Regions from separate parts of the Pseudomonas sp. EB271-G4-1 genome, predicted to be linked through region 3. Evidence: predicted binding sites of a transcription regulator. Region 3 holds the regulator's gene; each other region holds the start of a gene.

The links. Region 3 encodes sigma-54, which starts transcription at its own class of promoters, with help from an activator protein. Its sites were predicted from a motif close to ANTGGCATNNANNTTGCTNT; they were not measured.
Region 1: the regulator sigma-54 is predicted to act here: its motif matches at 2,054-2,073, upstream of AC3WWR_RS13565 (DNA translocase FtsK).
Region 2: the regulator sigma-54 is predicted to act here: its motif matches at 2,671-2,690, upstream of AC3WWR_RS21110 (pilin).

Annotation. Positions count from the first base shown of each region.
Region 1 covers NZ_JBYTEO010000023.1:52,772-57,460, forward strand. Annotated here, with positions in the region: gene AC3WWR_RS13550 (arginyltransferase) at 1-246, opposite strand, end outside; gene aat (leucyl/phenylalanyl-tRNA--protein transferase) at 301-981, opposite strand; gene trxB (thioredoxin-disulfide reductase) at 1,044-2,003, opposite strand; gene AC3WWR_RS13565 (DNA translocase FtsK) at 2,276-4,689, shown strand, end outside.
Region 2 covers NZ_JBYTEO010000045.1:16,854-21,542, reverse strand. Annotated here, with positions in the region: gene AC3WWR_RS21120 (DUF748 domain-containing protein) at 1-1,304, shown strand, start outside; gene AC3WWR_RS21115 (BON domain-containing protein) at 1,539-1,892, opposite strand; gene AC3WWR_RS21110 (pilin) at 2,205-2,624, opposite strand; gene AC3WWR_RS21105 (type II secretion system F family protein) at 2,938-4,155, shown strand; gene AC3WWR_RS21100 (prepilin peptidase) at 4,157-4,689, shown strand, end outside.
Region 3 covers NZ_JBYTEO010000029.1:82,448-87,136, reverse strand. Annotated here, with positions in the region: gene pmbA (metalloprotease PmbA) at 1-324, shown strand, start outside; gene AC3WWR_RS16425 (HPr family phosphocarrier protein) at 509-784, opposite strand; gene rapZ (RNase adapter RapZ) at 800-1,657, opposite strand; gene ptsN (PTS IIA-like nitrogen regulatory protein PtsN) at 1,660-2,124, opposite strand; gene hpf (ribosome hibernation-promoting factor, HPF/YfiA family) at 2,137-2,445, opposite strand; gene AC3WWR_RS16405 (RNA polymerase factor sigma-54) at 2,521-4,014, opposite strand; gene lptB (LPS export ABC transporter ATP-binding protein) at 4,199-4,689, opposite strand, start outside.

The DNA.
Region 1 (4,689 bases), on a different contig from region 3:
CTGACGATTGGGCGTGAATTGCCCTACCGGAATGCGTGCCGGTACGCACGCATTGCAATTCTGGCAATGGGGGCGATACAGGTGGTCGCCACTGCGCCGAAAACCCATCTCGGAAAGATCTGCATACACGTGCACATCCATGGGCTGGCTAGGGTCGAGAAACAGGGTGGTGGCCTGCTCCTCGGGCAGATAGCTGCAGGAGTGGGGTTGAGTGGCATAAAACTTCAAACGCGCCAACTCGGTCATGATCAACCCTCGGAAAGCTTTTGGATAAGTGTAAGCCACGCGGGCCAAAGTCGCTCAGCAAACCCAGGTTGCACGATTGGGCTGATCCAGATGCCGCGCCAGGTAATCGGCAAACACCCGGCGCGGAATCGCTCGCGCACCCAGGCTATGCAAATGATCGGTGGGCATCTGGCAATCGATGAGCACGAAACCCGAGTCTTTCAGATGTCGTACCAGTGTGGCAAAGCCAAATTTCGACGCGTTGTCGGCCAGGCTGAACATGGATTCGCCGAAAAACAGCTGGCCCATCGCCAGTCCATATAGCCCGCCCACCAGTTGATCCTGGTCCCAGACCTCCACCGAGTGCGCATGGCCGCGTTTGTGCAGTTCGATGTAGGCGTCCTGCATGGCTTCGGTGATCCAGGTGCCGTCCGCATATTCCCGGGGGGCGGCGCAGGCGCGTATGACCGCGGCAAAATCCTGGTCGAAGGTCACTTGGTAGCGTTGTTGGCGCAGCAGTTTGTTCAGGCTGCGGGACACGTGCAGTTCATCGGGAAACAGCACGGTGCGAGGGTCCGGCGACCACCAGAGGATCGGCTGGCCTTCGGAAAACCAGGGGAAGCAGCCATGGCGGTAGGCCTGGATCAGTCGATCGGCGGACAGGTCGCCACCGGCCGCCAGCAATCCATTGGGATCGCGCATGGCCTTTTCCAGGGCCGGGAACGTCAGGGTGTTGCGTTGTAACCAGGTCAGCATGGCATCAGGGCTTACAGAAGGGGAGGGCGATGGCGGGCGTAAGCCCGCCGTGAAGTTTGCCGTCAAACAGTGGGAATGTCGTCGAGGTATTTTTCTGCGTCCAGGGCGGCCATGCAGCCGGCGCCCGCAGAGGTGACGGCCTGGCGATAGACGTGATCGGCGACGTCACCCGCGGCAAACACCCCTTCGATGGCGGTTGCCGTCGCATTGCCTTCGCTGCCACCGTTGACCAGCAGATAGCCGTCACGCATTTCCAGCTGGCCGGCGAACAGGTCGGTATTGGGCTTGTGGCCGATGGCGATGAACACGCCGGTCAGGGGCAGCTCAGTGATTGCGCCGGTATGACTGTCGCGCAGGCGCGCACCGGTCACGCCGCTGGCGTCGCCCAGCACTTCGTCCAGATTCTGGTTCCAGTGCAGGCGAATATTGCCCTTGGCGGCTTTTTCAAAGAGTTTGTCCTGAAGAATTTTTTCCGAGCGCAACTTGTCGCGACGGTGAATCAGATGGACTTCCCGGGCAATGTTCGACAGATAAAGCGCTTCTTCAACGGCGGTATTACCGCCGCCCACCACCGCGACCACCTGGTTGCGATAGAAGAAGCCGTCGCAGGTGGCGCAGGCTGAAACCCCTTTGCCGGCAAATGTCTCTTCCGAAGGCAAGCCCAGATACTGGGCCGAGGCTCCCGTGGCGATAATCAGTGCGTCGCAGGTATAAGTGCCGCTGTCACCGATAAGTTCGAAGGGGCGCTGCTGCAACTTGGCGGTATGGATGTGGTCGTAAACGATCTCGGTGGCAAACCGCTCGGCGTGTTTTTGCATGCGCTCCATCAAGACCGGGCCAGTCAGGCCTTCGACATCGCCTGGCCAGTTATCGACTTCCACGGTGGTAGTGAGCTGGCCACCTGCCTGTATGCCGGTAATCACAACGGGCTTGAGGTTGGCGCGAGCGGCATACACGGCTGCGCTGTAACCCGCGGGGCCGGATCCCAGGATGATCAGGCGGGAATGCTTCGCTACGCTCATAAAAACACCTCATAAGCCTTTGTCACAAAAGAGAATGCGTGCTCAAATTGAGTCGCACGTAATGTGCTGTTGACTATGCTACACCCAAGAGTTGCCAGCATGGCATCGGACGTACAAACCCGTACAATGCCTGGCTATAACAGTGTTTGTAACAAAATCGGCATCGCATTTCGTGTTTATGAAAACCGATGCGCAGTGTTAAAAGTAGACCCGGTTACGCCTGTTAACTTTTTTACCTGCCTGGATTGGGCAGTTTTATAGTCATTCAACAGATGGACGCGCCGTTGGCGCAGGAAAAACAGGTTTTGAAGAAATCCACCGCAGCACCCAAAACAGTTGTTCCACTCTGGCGTCAGCACCTGCACTACCGCCTCAAGGAAGGTGCATTGATCGCCATCGGTGCGTTGTGCCTGTTCCTGATGATGGCCTTGCTGACCTATGGCAAGGACGATCCGGGCTGGAGCCACAACAGCAAGATCGAGGACGTTCAAAACTTTGGCGGCCCGGCGGGTTCCTACAGCGCCGATATCCTGTTCATGGTGCTGGGTTACTTTGCCTATATCTTCCCGTTATTGCTGGCGATCAAGGCCTATCAGATCTTCCGCCAACGCCACGAGCCATGGGAGTGGAGCGGCTGGCTGTTCTCCTGGCGCCTGATCGGCCTGGTGTTCCTGGTGCTGTCCGGTGCCGCGCTGGCGCATATTCATTTCCATGCCGCGACCGGTCTGCCGGCTGGCGCTGGGGGAGCGCTGGGCGAGAGCCTTGGCGACCTGGCGAAGAACGCGCTGAACATCCAGGGCAGCACGCTGCTGTTCATCGCCTTGTTCCTGTTCGGTCTCACGGTATTCACCGACCTGTCATGGTTCAAGGTGATGGACGTTACCGGCAAGATCACCCTCGACCTGTTCGAGCTGTTCCAGGGTGCCGCCAATCGCTGGTGGGCAGCCCGTACCGAGCGCAAGCAACTGGTGGCGCAGCTGCGTGAAGTCGATGAGCGCGTGCACGACGTGGTCGCGCCAACCGTCACCGACAAGCGCGAACAGGCCAAGGTCAAGGAACGCCTGATCGAGCGCGAGCAGGCCCTGAGCAAGCACATGTCCGAGCGCGAGAAGCAGGTGCCACCGGTGATTGCCCCAGCGCCACCCAAGCCGCCAGCGCCGAGCAAGCGCGTGGAAAAAGAAAAGCAGGCGCCGTTGTTCGTCGACAGCGCCGTGGAGGGCACTTTGCCGCCGATCTCGATTCTCGACCCGGCGGAAAAGAAGCAACTCAATTACTCGCCCGAGTCCCTGGCGGCCGTCGGCCACCTGCTGGAAATCAAGCTCAAGGAATTCGGCGTCGAAGTCAACGTGGATTCGATCCACCCGGGTCCGGTGATTACCCGTTACGAGATCCAGCCAGCGGCCGGGGTCAAGGTCAGCCGTATCTCCAACCTGGCGAAAGACCTGGCGCGTTCCCTGGCCGTGACCAGCGTGCGCGTGGTGGAAGTGATTCCGGGCAAGACCACGGTCGGTATCGAGATTCCCAACGAAGACCGGCAGATCGTGCGCTTCTCTGAAGTGCTGTCGACCCCCGAGTACGACAACTTCAAGTCCCCGGTCACCCTGGCCCTGGGCCATGACATCGGCGGCAAGCCGGTGATCACCGACCTGGCGAAGATGCCGCACCTGCTGGTGGCCGGTACGACCGGTTCCGGTAAGTCGGTGGGGGTGAACGCGATGATCCTGTCGATCCTGTTCAAGTCTGGCCCGGAAGACGCCAAGCTGATCATGATCGACCCGAAAATGCTCGAACTGTCGATCTACGAAGGCATTCCGCACCTGCTGTGCCCGGTGGTTACCGACATGAAGGACGCCGCCAACGCCTTGCGCTGGAGCGTCGCCGAGATGGAACGGCGCTACAAGCTGATGGCGAAGATGGGCGTGCGTAACCTGTCCGGCTTCAACGCCAAGGTCAAGGAGGCGCAGGACGCCGGCGAGCCATTGAGCGACCCGTTGTACAAGCGCGAAAGCATCCACGACGAAGCGCCGCTGTTGCAGAAACTGCCGACCATCGTCGTGGTGGTCGACGAATTCGCCGACATGATGATGATTGTCGGCAAGAAGGTCGAAGAACTGATCGCGCGTATCGCCCAAAAGGCGCGGGCGGCAGGTATCCACTTGATCCTTGCGACCCAGCGTCCGTCGGTGGACGTGATCACCGGCCTGATCAAGGCCAACATCCCCACGCGCATGGCGTTCCAGGTGTCGAGCAAGATCGACTCGCGGACCATCATCGACCAGGGCGGCGCCGAGCAATTGCTGGGTCACGGTGACATGTTGTACATGCCACCGGGTACCAGCCTGCCGATCCGGGTTCACGGTGCGTTCGTTTCCGACGATGAGGTTCACCGCGTGGTCGAGGCCTGGAAACTGCGCGGCGCGCCGGAATACAACGACGACATCCTCAACGGTGTCGAAGAGGCCGGCAGCGGCTTTGAAGGCAGCAGCGGTGGCGGCGACGGCGATGATCCCGAGGCCGACGCGCTGTATGACGAAGCAGTGCAGTTCGTCCTGGAAAGCCGTCGCGCGTCCATCTCCGCGGTACAGCGTAAGCTGAAGATCGGCTACAACCGCGCCGCGCGCATGATCGAAGCCATGGAAATGGCCGGGGTCGTGACGTCCATGAACACCAACGGTTCGCGTGAAGT
Region 2 (4,689 bases), on a different contig from region 3:
ATGACCGGACCACCAACATCGATGACCTGCTGATCCCGCAACCGGCCGACGCCGGCGCCAAGCCCGCCGCCGCCAAACCCACCGCCAGCAAGGACAAGCCCCTGGGCATCCACATCGGCGGCATTGCCATCAACGACGGTTCTGCGAACTTCGCCGACTTCAGCCTGACTCCGAACTTCGCCACCGCCATTCAGCAGCTCAACGGTTCGATCGGCACCATCGACAGCCGTCAGGCGAAACCGGCCAGCGTCGACATCAAAGGCAAGGTTGACCGCTATGCACCGGTGACCATCAAGGGCGCGGTCAATCCGTTCGACCCGATGGCCAGCCTCGACATCGCCACCAGCTTTAAACGCGTGGAACTGACTACATTAACCCCCTACTCCGGCAAGTTCGCCGGTTATCGCATCCGCAAGGGCCGACTCAACCTCGATTTGCATTACGTGATCGTCAAGGGCCAGCTCAAGGCTGAGAACAAAGTGGTGGTCGAACAGTTGCAACTGGGCGAAAAGGTCGACAGCCCGGACGCCGTGAGCCTGCCATTGAAACTGGCCATCGCCTTGCTCAAGGATGTCGATGGCAAGATTTCCATTGAACTGCCGGTCAGCGGTGACCTGAACAATCCACAGTTCAGCGTGATGCCGATTGTCTGGCAGACCCTGCGCAACCTGATTGTCAAGGCCGCTGCCGCGCCGTTCAAACTCATTGGCGGCCTGGTGGCCGGTGGTGGTTCGCAAGACCTGGGTACCGTGGCATTCGCACCGGGTTCCAGTGAACTGAACAAGGACGCCGAAGCGGCGCTGGTCAAACTGTCCCAGGCCCTGAAGGAACGTCCGGCCCTGCGCCTGGAAATCGAAGGCACTGCCGCCAAGAGCAGCGACGGCCCGCTGCTCGCCGAGCAACGCCTGGAACGGGAATATCAGTACAACTACTACAAAATGCTCCAGCGCCGTGGCGACAAGGTTCCGGCCAAGGCAAATTTGCTGGAGGTACCCGATAGCGAGAAAGGTCCGCTGCTGGAAGGGATCTATCGCACGCGCCTGAAGGTCCAGCCACCTGCTGAATGGAAAGACCTGGGCAAAGAAGAACGCACCGCGAAAATGCGCGAGCAGGTTATCCAGTTCTGGAGTTCCAGCGAAGTGCTGTTGCGTGAGCTGGGCCAGGAACGCGCCAGCAGCATCAAGGACTATCTGGTCGATAAAGGCCAGCTCGCCGATGACCGTGTGTACTTCATCGATGCCCAGTTGGGCGAAGCGGAAAAAGACGGCAAGGTCGTTACGCCCCTGCATCTGGACGCCGAATAACGGCAACAGCAAAAGATCGCAGCCTTCGGCAGCTCCTACTGGTCTACACAAACCCATGTAGGAGCTGCCGAAGGCTGCGATCTCTGCTTTGAATAGAACAGGCCCCGACACGAATGCCAGGGCCTGTAATGGCCACATCCTTATGGCCGGTCGCATGAACTACAAGGTTGCGGCAGACGTATGACTCAGCCCGTCTGCCGCGCCTTCTCCCAGTCCAGGCGAGAAGTCTTAGCCTTAATCGGCTTTCAGGCCGTCAGCAGAGACCGCTTTGACGCCTTTGATTTTCTTGGTGATGGACACGGCGGTGGCTTTCTGGGCATCCGTTACCGCAACGGTGGACGACAGGGACACAACACCTTTGTTGGTTTCTACTTTGATATCGGTACCTGGGATGCCTTTTTCGGTGACCAGGTCTGCTTTGACTTTGGTAGTGATCCAGGTATCGGAAACATCCTCTTTCGCTTCGGTGACTTCACCGGCGGCCAGCATCATGGGTGCTTGTGTGGCCTGAGCCTGGGCAAATGCAGCGTTGGCCATGGTCAGGGTCAACGCGGTAGCAGCAGCGGCAGCAATAGCGAACTTCTTCATACGAGTAACTCCTGTTTTTCTGGAAAGTCTGCTGGTTAGCGTGTCAGCAGGGTTACCAGAGATATTGCGAACGCTGTGCCAACTTTGAAACAGACAACAATTACTTATAAATCAACGACTTATAAAAACAGTTATTTTTCACAATCATGCAAAATGCATGAGTTGGAAATTATCTACATGCAAGTTGCGGGTTTTGAAGAAGGCCTAAGGCCATGAATTTTTGGAAGTTTTCTCAATTACTCGAAATCGCTGAACGGCGAGCAAAAAAAATACCCCGCACTGAGCGGGGTATCGGGCCCACAAGCCGATGGATCAGGCCTTTGGCTCAACGCCCTTGCAGCCTTTTGGCGCATACTCCTGTTCGACACCGGTGGTGCACGTCCAGCCAGTCAACGAGCGGGTCAAGGTAATGGTTTTATTCAACACCTGCGCCGGAGCATTGAGGATTGTGCAACCAATTGTGCCAGTACCTTCTGCTGCTTTGCCCACTGCGGTCGTGGCGCAGTTGGACGTGGTGGCGGAGCCGCCCACCTGCGTCAGGTCCGGATCTGTTCCTTGGTTCATCAAGTCTTCAAACGCCACCTTCAATGCTGAAATCTCGGCAAGACCTGCCGTGACCTTGGCCCGCGCCTGGTACTTGGAGTAAGCAGGGATCGCAAACGTCGCCAGGATCCCGATGATCGCCACGACTATCAGCAACTCGATCAGGGTAAAGCCTTTTTGATTATTCAATGACAGCCTCCGTGCATGAGTCGAAATCTCATGATCTGCACCTGCTGCAGCACAGCCCATGCCAAGCCCGACGTACCTTGTTCGCGGGGTGCAATCGTTGCCACGAAGCCCTTCCTACCCCCAGGAACCGCACTATCTGACACTTTTTGTCACCTCAAGACCGCAGGTTTTGTTCCCCCGCTTGACTAGGCTATAAGTCTTCAATTGCTTGCGCCCGGAACCCCGAGGAACGCATCGGCACATTCACGATCTATGAGGCGGTCGATTGCAATCAATGCAACGGCGGTTATAACCGGGTCAGCAAGGACTGAACATGGCAGTCAAGGCAGCAAGAACCAGTGTGTACACCTGGGAAGGCACAGACAGGAAAGGTACGAAGGTGACGGGCGAATTGAGCGCCCAGAACCCGGCAATGATCAGGACGAAATTGCGCAAGCAGGGCATCAACCCCGGCAAAGTGCGCAGGAAAACCACGTCGATTTTCAATCTGGGCAAACGTATCAAGGCCCAGGACATCGCCCTTTTCACCCGGCAAATGGCAACCATGATGAAAGCCGGCGTGCCGTTGTTGCTGTCTTTCGACATCATCGGTGAAGGCTTCGATAACCCGGCCATGCGCAAGCTCGTTGATGAGGTGAAACAGGAAGTGGCGGCGGGCAATAGCTTCGCCACCGCCCTGCGTAAAAAACCGCAATATTTCGATGAGTTGTACTGCAACCTGGTAGACGCCGGGGAGCAGGCTGGCGCGCTGGACACGCTGCTGGAACGGGTGGCGACCTACAAGGAGAAAAGCGAAAGTCTCAAGGCGAAAATCAGGAAAGCCATGACCTACCCGCTGATCGTGGTGTGTGTTGCGATCATCGTGACTGGCATCCTGCTGGTCGAGGTGGTGCCGCAATTCGAATCGGTGTTCAAGGGCTTTGGCGCTCAATTGCCGTCCTTTACCTTGATGGTCATCGACCTGTCGCAATTCATGCAAGCATGGTGGTGGATGCTGCTGGGCGTACTGGTCACGGCTGCTTTCGCTGTACGCCATGCCCTGAAAACCTCGCAAGGTTTTCGTGACCGAATGGACACCTGGCTGCTGAAACTGCCGCTGGTGGGGACCTTGATGTACAAGTCCGCCGTGGCCCGTTTCGCCCGCACGCTGTCGACGACCTTCGCCGCTGGCGTGCCGCTGGTCGAGGCCTTGGAATCGGTGGCCGGCGCCACCGGCAACATCGTGTTCAAACGCGCGGTGTTGCGCATCCGACAGGACGTTGCGACGGGTATGCAGCTGAATTTTTCCATGCGCACTTCCGGTATTTTCCCGAATATGGCCATTCAGATGACCGCCATAGGCGAGGAGTCGGGCGCACTCGACGACATGCTCGACAAGGTGGCAGGTTTCTACGAAGACGAGGTCGACAATATGGTCGACTCCCTCACCACCCTGATGGAACCGTTCATCATGGTGGTGCTGGGTGTTATTGTCGGCGGCCTGGTGGTCGCAATGTACCTGCCCATCTTCCAACTCGGCTCAGCGATCTGACATGCCCTTGAACGATATGCTTACCCACTACCCACTGGCTTTCGTCGTCATCGCCGGGGTGGTCGGCCTGCTGGTCGGCAGCTTCCTCAACGTACTGGTGTGGCGCCTGCCGAAGATGCTTGAGCGCGAGTGGCGCGTGCAGGCCCATGAGATCCTCGGGCTGCCCGGCGAAACGTCGCTGCCGACTTTCAATTTGATGCTGCCGCATTCCCAGTGCCCACATTGCGGCCACCGGATTCGCGCCTGGGAAAACATTCCAGTGTTCAGCTTCATGTTCCTGCGCGGGCGCTGTTCCGCCTGCGCAACGCCGATCAGCAAACGCTATCCATTGACTGAGCTGGCCTGCGCCCTCCTGTCGGCGTTCATTGCCTGGCACTTCGGCTTCGGCTGGCAAGCCGGCATGGCAATGCTCCTGACCTGGGGCTTGCTGGCCATGAGCCTGATCGACGCCGAGCATCAACTATTGCCCGATGTACTGGTGCTACCGCTGATGTGGCTGGGGCTGATCGTCAACAGCCTCGATCTGTTCGTCCC
Region 3 (4,689 bases):
AATGCGGGTGGCGTGCACAACCTGTTCGTTACCCATGGCGATGAGGACCAGGCTGTCCTGCTGCGTCGTATGGGGCGCGGCCTGCTGGTCACCGAATTGATGGGCCAAGGCCTGAACATGGTCACCGGTGATTACTCCCGTGGCGCGGCGGGTTACTGGGTCGAGAACGGCGAAATCCAGTTCGCGGTCCAGGAAGTGACCATCGCCGGCAACATGCGAGACATGTTCAAGCAGATCGTTGCCGTGGGCAATGACCTGGAACTGCGCAGCAACATTCGCACGGGCTCGGTGTTGATCGAGCGGATGACGGTGGCGGGCAGCTAAGCTTCGCCCGTTGGACAAAAAAAGGCGCGCCACCCATTGGGTGGCGCGCCTTTTTTTGTCGAGCTTTGGCCAAGCGTGTGGGGGCTGGCTTGCCAGCGATGGCGCCAGAAAGATCATCCTGATGTTCAAGGCCGCCTTCGCCAGCAAGCCCCGGCTCGAGCCGGGTTCGGACGGTCCTTGAGCTTTACTCGCCTTCGTCGAAATAGTTATTGATCAACGCCACCAGCGCATCCAGCGCTTCCTGTGCCTGCTCGCCTTCGGTGCTCAAATGAATCTTGGTGCCCTTGCCGGCGGCCAGCATCATCATCGCCATGATGCTTTTACCATCGACGGTGGTTTCCGGCGTGCGTCCTACCCTGATCGTGCAATCCTTGTATTGACCGGCAACCCCAACGAATTTTGCCGAAGCGCGGGCATGCAGGCCCAGCTTGTTGATGATTTCGATTTCCAGAGCAGGCATCGCGGTGTGAATCCTTTAGCTGAGGTCGCGGTGGCGGACCTGGACATTCTTCAGGGATTGCTGCAGGACCTGGCCAAGACGTTCAGTCAGGTAGACGGAGCGGTGATGGCCGCCGGTGCAGCCAATGGCTATGGTGACATAGGCACGGTTGCTGGCGGCAAAGCGTGGCAGCCATTTGAGCAAGTAGGTAGAAATGTCCTGGAACATTTCCTCGACATCGGGTTGCGCAGCCAGGTACTCGGCCACCGGTTGGTCGAGCCCGGACTGCTCGCGCAGCTCAGGCTTCCAATAAGGATTGGGCAGGCAGCGCACATCGAATACCAGGTCGGCGTCGACCGGCATACCACGCTTGAACCCGAACGACTCCACGAGAAACGCCGTACCGGGTTCCGGTTGGTTTAGCAGGCGCAGCTTGATGGTATCGCGCAGTTGATACAAATTCAGACTGGTGGTGTTGAGCTTGAGATCGGCAAGGTCGGCAATCGGACCGAGCAGGGTGGTCTCGTCGTTGATCGCTTCGGCCAGCGAGCGGTTGGCGTTGCTCAGCGGGTGACGCCGACGGGTTTCCGAGAAACGTTTGAGCAGGGTTTCTTCGTCGGCATCCAGGTAGAGGACATCGCACTGGATGTGGCGACTGCGCACTTCTGCCAGTAACTCGGGGAACCGCGACAAGTGGCTTGGCAGGTTGCGAGCATCGATGGACACGGCAACCAGTGGCTGTGCCAGTTCGGTGTGTATCAGCGCTCGCTCGGCCAGTTCAGGCAGCAACCCGGCAGGCAGGTTGTCAATGCAGTAGTAGCCGTTGTCCTCGAGGACGTCGAGGGCGGTACTTTTACCTGAGCCGGAGCGGCCGCTGACGATGATCAAGCGCATGATTACTGCCCGTTTTGCTCGTCCAGGACAACCTGATACAAGGCTTGATTGCTCGCAGCGTTGCGCAGTTTGTCGCGCACGTCCTTGCGGTCGAGCATGCTGGCAATCTGGCGCAACAACTCAAGGTGCGCATCGGTAGCGGCTTGCGGGACCAGTAGCACGAACAACAGGTCAACCGGAGCGCCGTCGATGGCGTCGAAATCGATAGGGGCGTCCAGATGCATCAAGGCACTGATGGGCGCATCACAGCCCTTTAGACGGCAGTGGGGAATGGCGATGCCATTACCAAAGCCGGTGGAGCCGAGTTTTTCACGGGCGACCAGGCTCTCGAAAACATCCTGCATGGCCAGATCCGGCACTTCGCGATGGATGAGGTTGGCAATTTGCTCGAGGGCTTTCTTTTTACTGCCGCCCGGCACGTTCACCAGGGAACGGCCGGGGGTCAGGATGCTTTCAAGTCGGATCATGGGTTGGGAGTGTTAACGACCCGTAGCGCCCTGGAGGAGGCTCTGAGTCTTTTCCTTATGCTTTTTGAGTTGTTTATCCAGCTTGTCGGTCAGTGCGTCGATTGCCGCGTACATATCGGTATGTTCCGCGTTGGCGACGACCTCATTGCCGGGTATATGCAGCGTGGCTTCGATTTTCTGCTTCAACTTTTCGACGCACATCGTGACTTGCACGTTGGTGATCTTGTCGAAATGCCCCTCGAGCTTCTTGAACTTGAGCTCGACGTATTCACGCAGGGGCTTGGTCACTTCCAGTTGGTGTCCACTGATGTTGACTTGCATACAGCTTCTCCTTCGTTGCCAGTGCATAAAGCGGCAGATCCAGATGATCTGCCACTGGAACGCTGTGGCGTGGCCCTACATCAACCGCTTGCGTTCGCTCGAAGGCGCGATCCCGAGGGATTCGCGGTACTTGGCGACGGTGCGGCGAGCCACCTGAATGCCTTGTGCCTCCAGTAAACCAGCGATCTTGCTGTCACTCAACGGCTTTTTCTGATTTTCCGCCGCCACCAGTTTTTTGATGATCGCGCGAATCGCCGTGGACGAGCATTCTCCGCCCTCGGAGGTGCTGACGTGACTGGAGAAAAAGTATTTCAGTTCATAAATGCCCCGAGGGGTATGCATGAATTTCTGCGTGGTAACCCGCGAAATCGTCGACTCATGCATGCCGACCGCTTCGGCGATGTCATGCAGGACCAATGGCTTCATGGCTTCGTCGCCATACTCCAGGAAGCCGCGCTGATGCTCGACGATCTGCGTGGCCACTTTCATCAGGGTTTCGTTGCGGCTTTGCAGGCTCTTGATGAACCAGCGGGCTTCCTGCAGTTGATTGCGCATGAAGGTGTTGTCGGCGCTGGTGTCGGCACGACGAACGAAGCCCGCATACTGGGCGTTGACCCTCAGGCGGGGCACCGACTCCTGGTTGAGCTCCACCAGCCAGCGTTCGTTATCCTTGCGCACGATCACGTCCGGAACCACGTATTCGGCTTCGGTCGACTCGATTTGCGAGCCCGGGCGCGGGTTGAGGCTCTGGACCAGCTCGATCACCTGGCGCAGCTCATCTTCCTTGAGCTTCATGCGGCGCATCAGCTGGCTGTAGTCGCGGCTGCCGAGCAAGTCGATATAGTCAGTGACCAGGCGCTTGGCTTCGGCCAGCCAAGGCGTCTTGGCGGGCAGTTGGCGCAATTGCAACAGCAGGCATTCACCCAGGTTGCGTGCGCCGATGCCGGCAGGTTCGAATTGCTGGATGCGGTGCAGGACGGCTTCGATTTCGTCCAGTTCGATGTCCAGTTCCGGATCGAAGGCTTCGAGGATTTCCTCCAGCGTCTCGTCCAGGTAGCCCTGGTTGTTGATGCAGTCGATCAGGGTCACGGCGATCAGGCGATCGGTGTCGGACATCGGTGCCAGGTTCAATTGCCACAGCAGGTGGCTTTGCAGGCTCTCGCCGGCTGATGTGCGGGTGGTGAAATCCCACTCGTCGTCATCGTTGCTCGGCAGGCTGCTGGCGCTGGTCTGGTAGACGTCTTCCCAGGCGGTGTCGACAGGCAGTTCGTTGGGAATGCGCTCGTTCCAGTCGCCTTCCTCGATATTATCGACGGTCGTGGCGCTTTCCTGGTAGGAGGGTTCCTGGGTGTCGGTACTGGGTTTGTGTTCGGCGTTGTCGGCCAGCGGGTCGGAATTGTCGAAGTCGTCGCCTTCTTCCTGGCGCTCGAGCATCGGATTGGACTCCAGGGCCTCCTGGATTTCCTGTTGCAGGTCCAGGGTCGACAATTGGAGCAGGCGGATGGCCTGTTGCAGCTGCGGTGTCATCGTCAGCTGCTGGCCCATTCTCAAGACTAGCGATGGTTTCATGGCAGGGGCTTAACACCTTATTCGCCGGCGCACATGCGCCATCCACTACAGGGCGCCGGAGCGCCAAACATAAGCAAATTATATGCCCGAAACCGCGGCGTTTGCCTAGAGCGCTGTAACAATAAAAAAAGGTTGATTTTTTATTGCGCCAAGCGCTCTGCCGACTCGCCGGACACCGCGATGCTTACAGGCGGAATTCATGCCCCAGGTACACTTCTTTCACCAGGTCATTGGCCAGGATGGTTTCAGCGTCGCCTTCGGCGATCAGTTGACCATCGTTGACAATATAGGCGGTTTCGCAGATATCCAGGGTTTCGCGGACGTTGTGGTCGGTGATCAGTACGCCGATGCCCTTGGCCTTGAGGTGGTGGATGATCTGCTTGATGTCACCCACGGAGATCGGGTCAACGCCGGCGAACGGTTCGTCGAGCAGGATGAATTTCGGGTTGGTGGCCAGTGCCCGGGCGATTTCCACGCGACGGCGTTCGCCACCGGACAGGCTCATGCCGAGGTTGTCGCGGATGTGGCTGATGTGGAACTCCTGCAGCAGGCTTTCCAGTTCCTTGCGGCGACCGGCCTTGTCGAGTTCCTTGCGGGTCTCGAGGATGGCCATGATGTTGTCGGCCACGGAGAGTTTGCGGAAGATCGACGCTTCTTGCGGCAGATAACCGATAC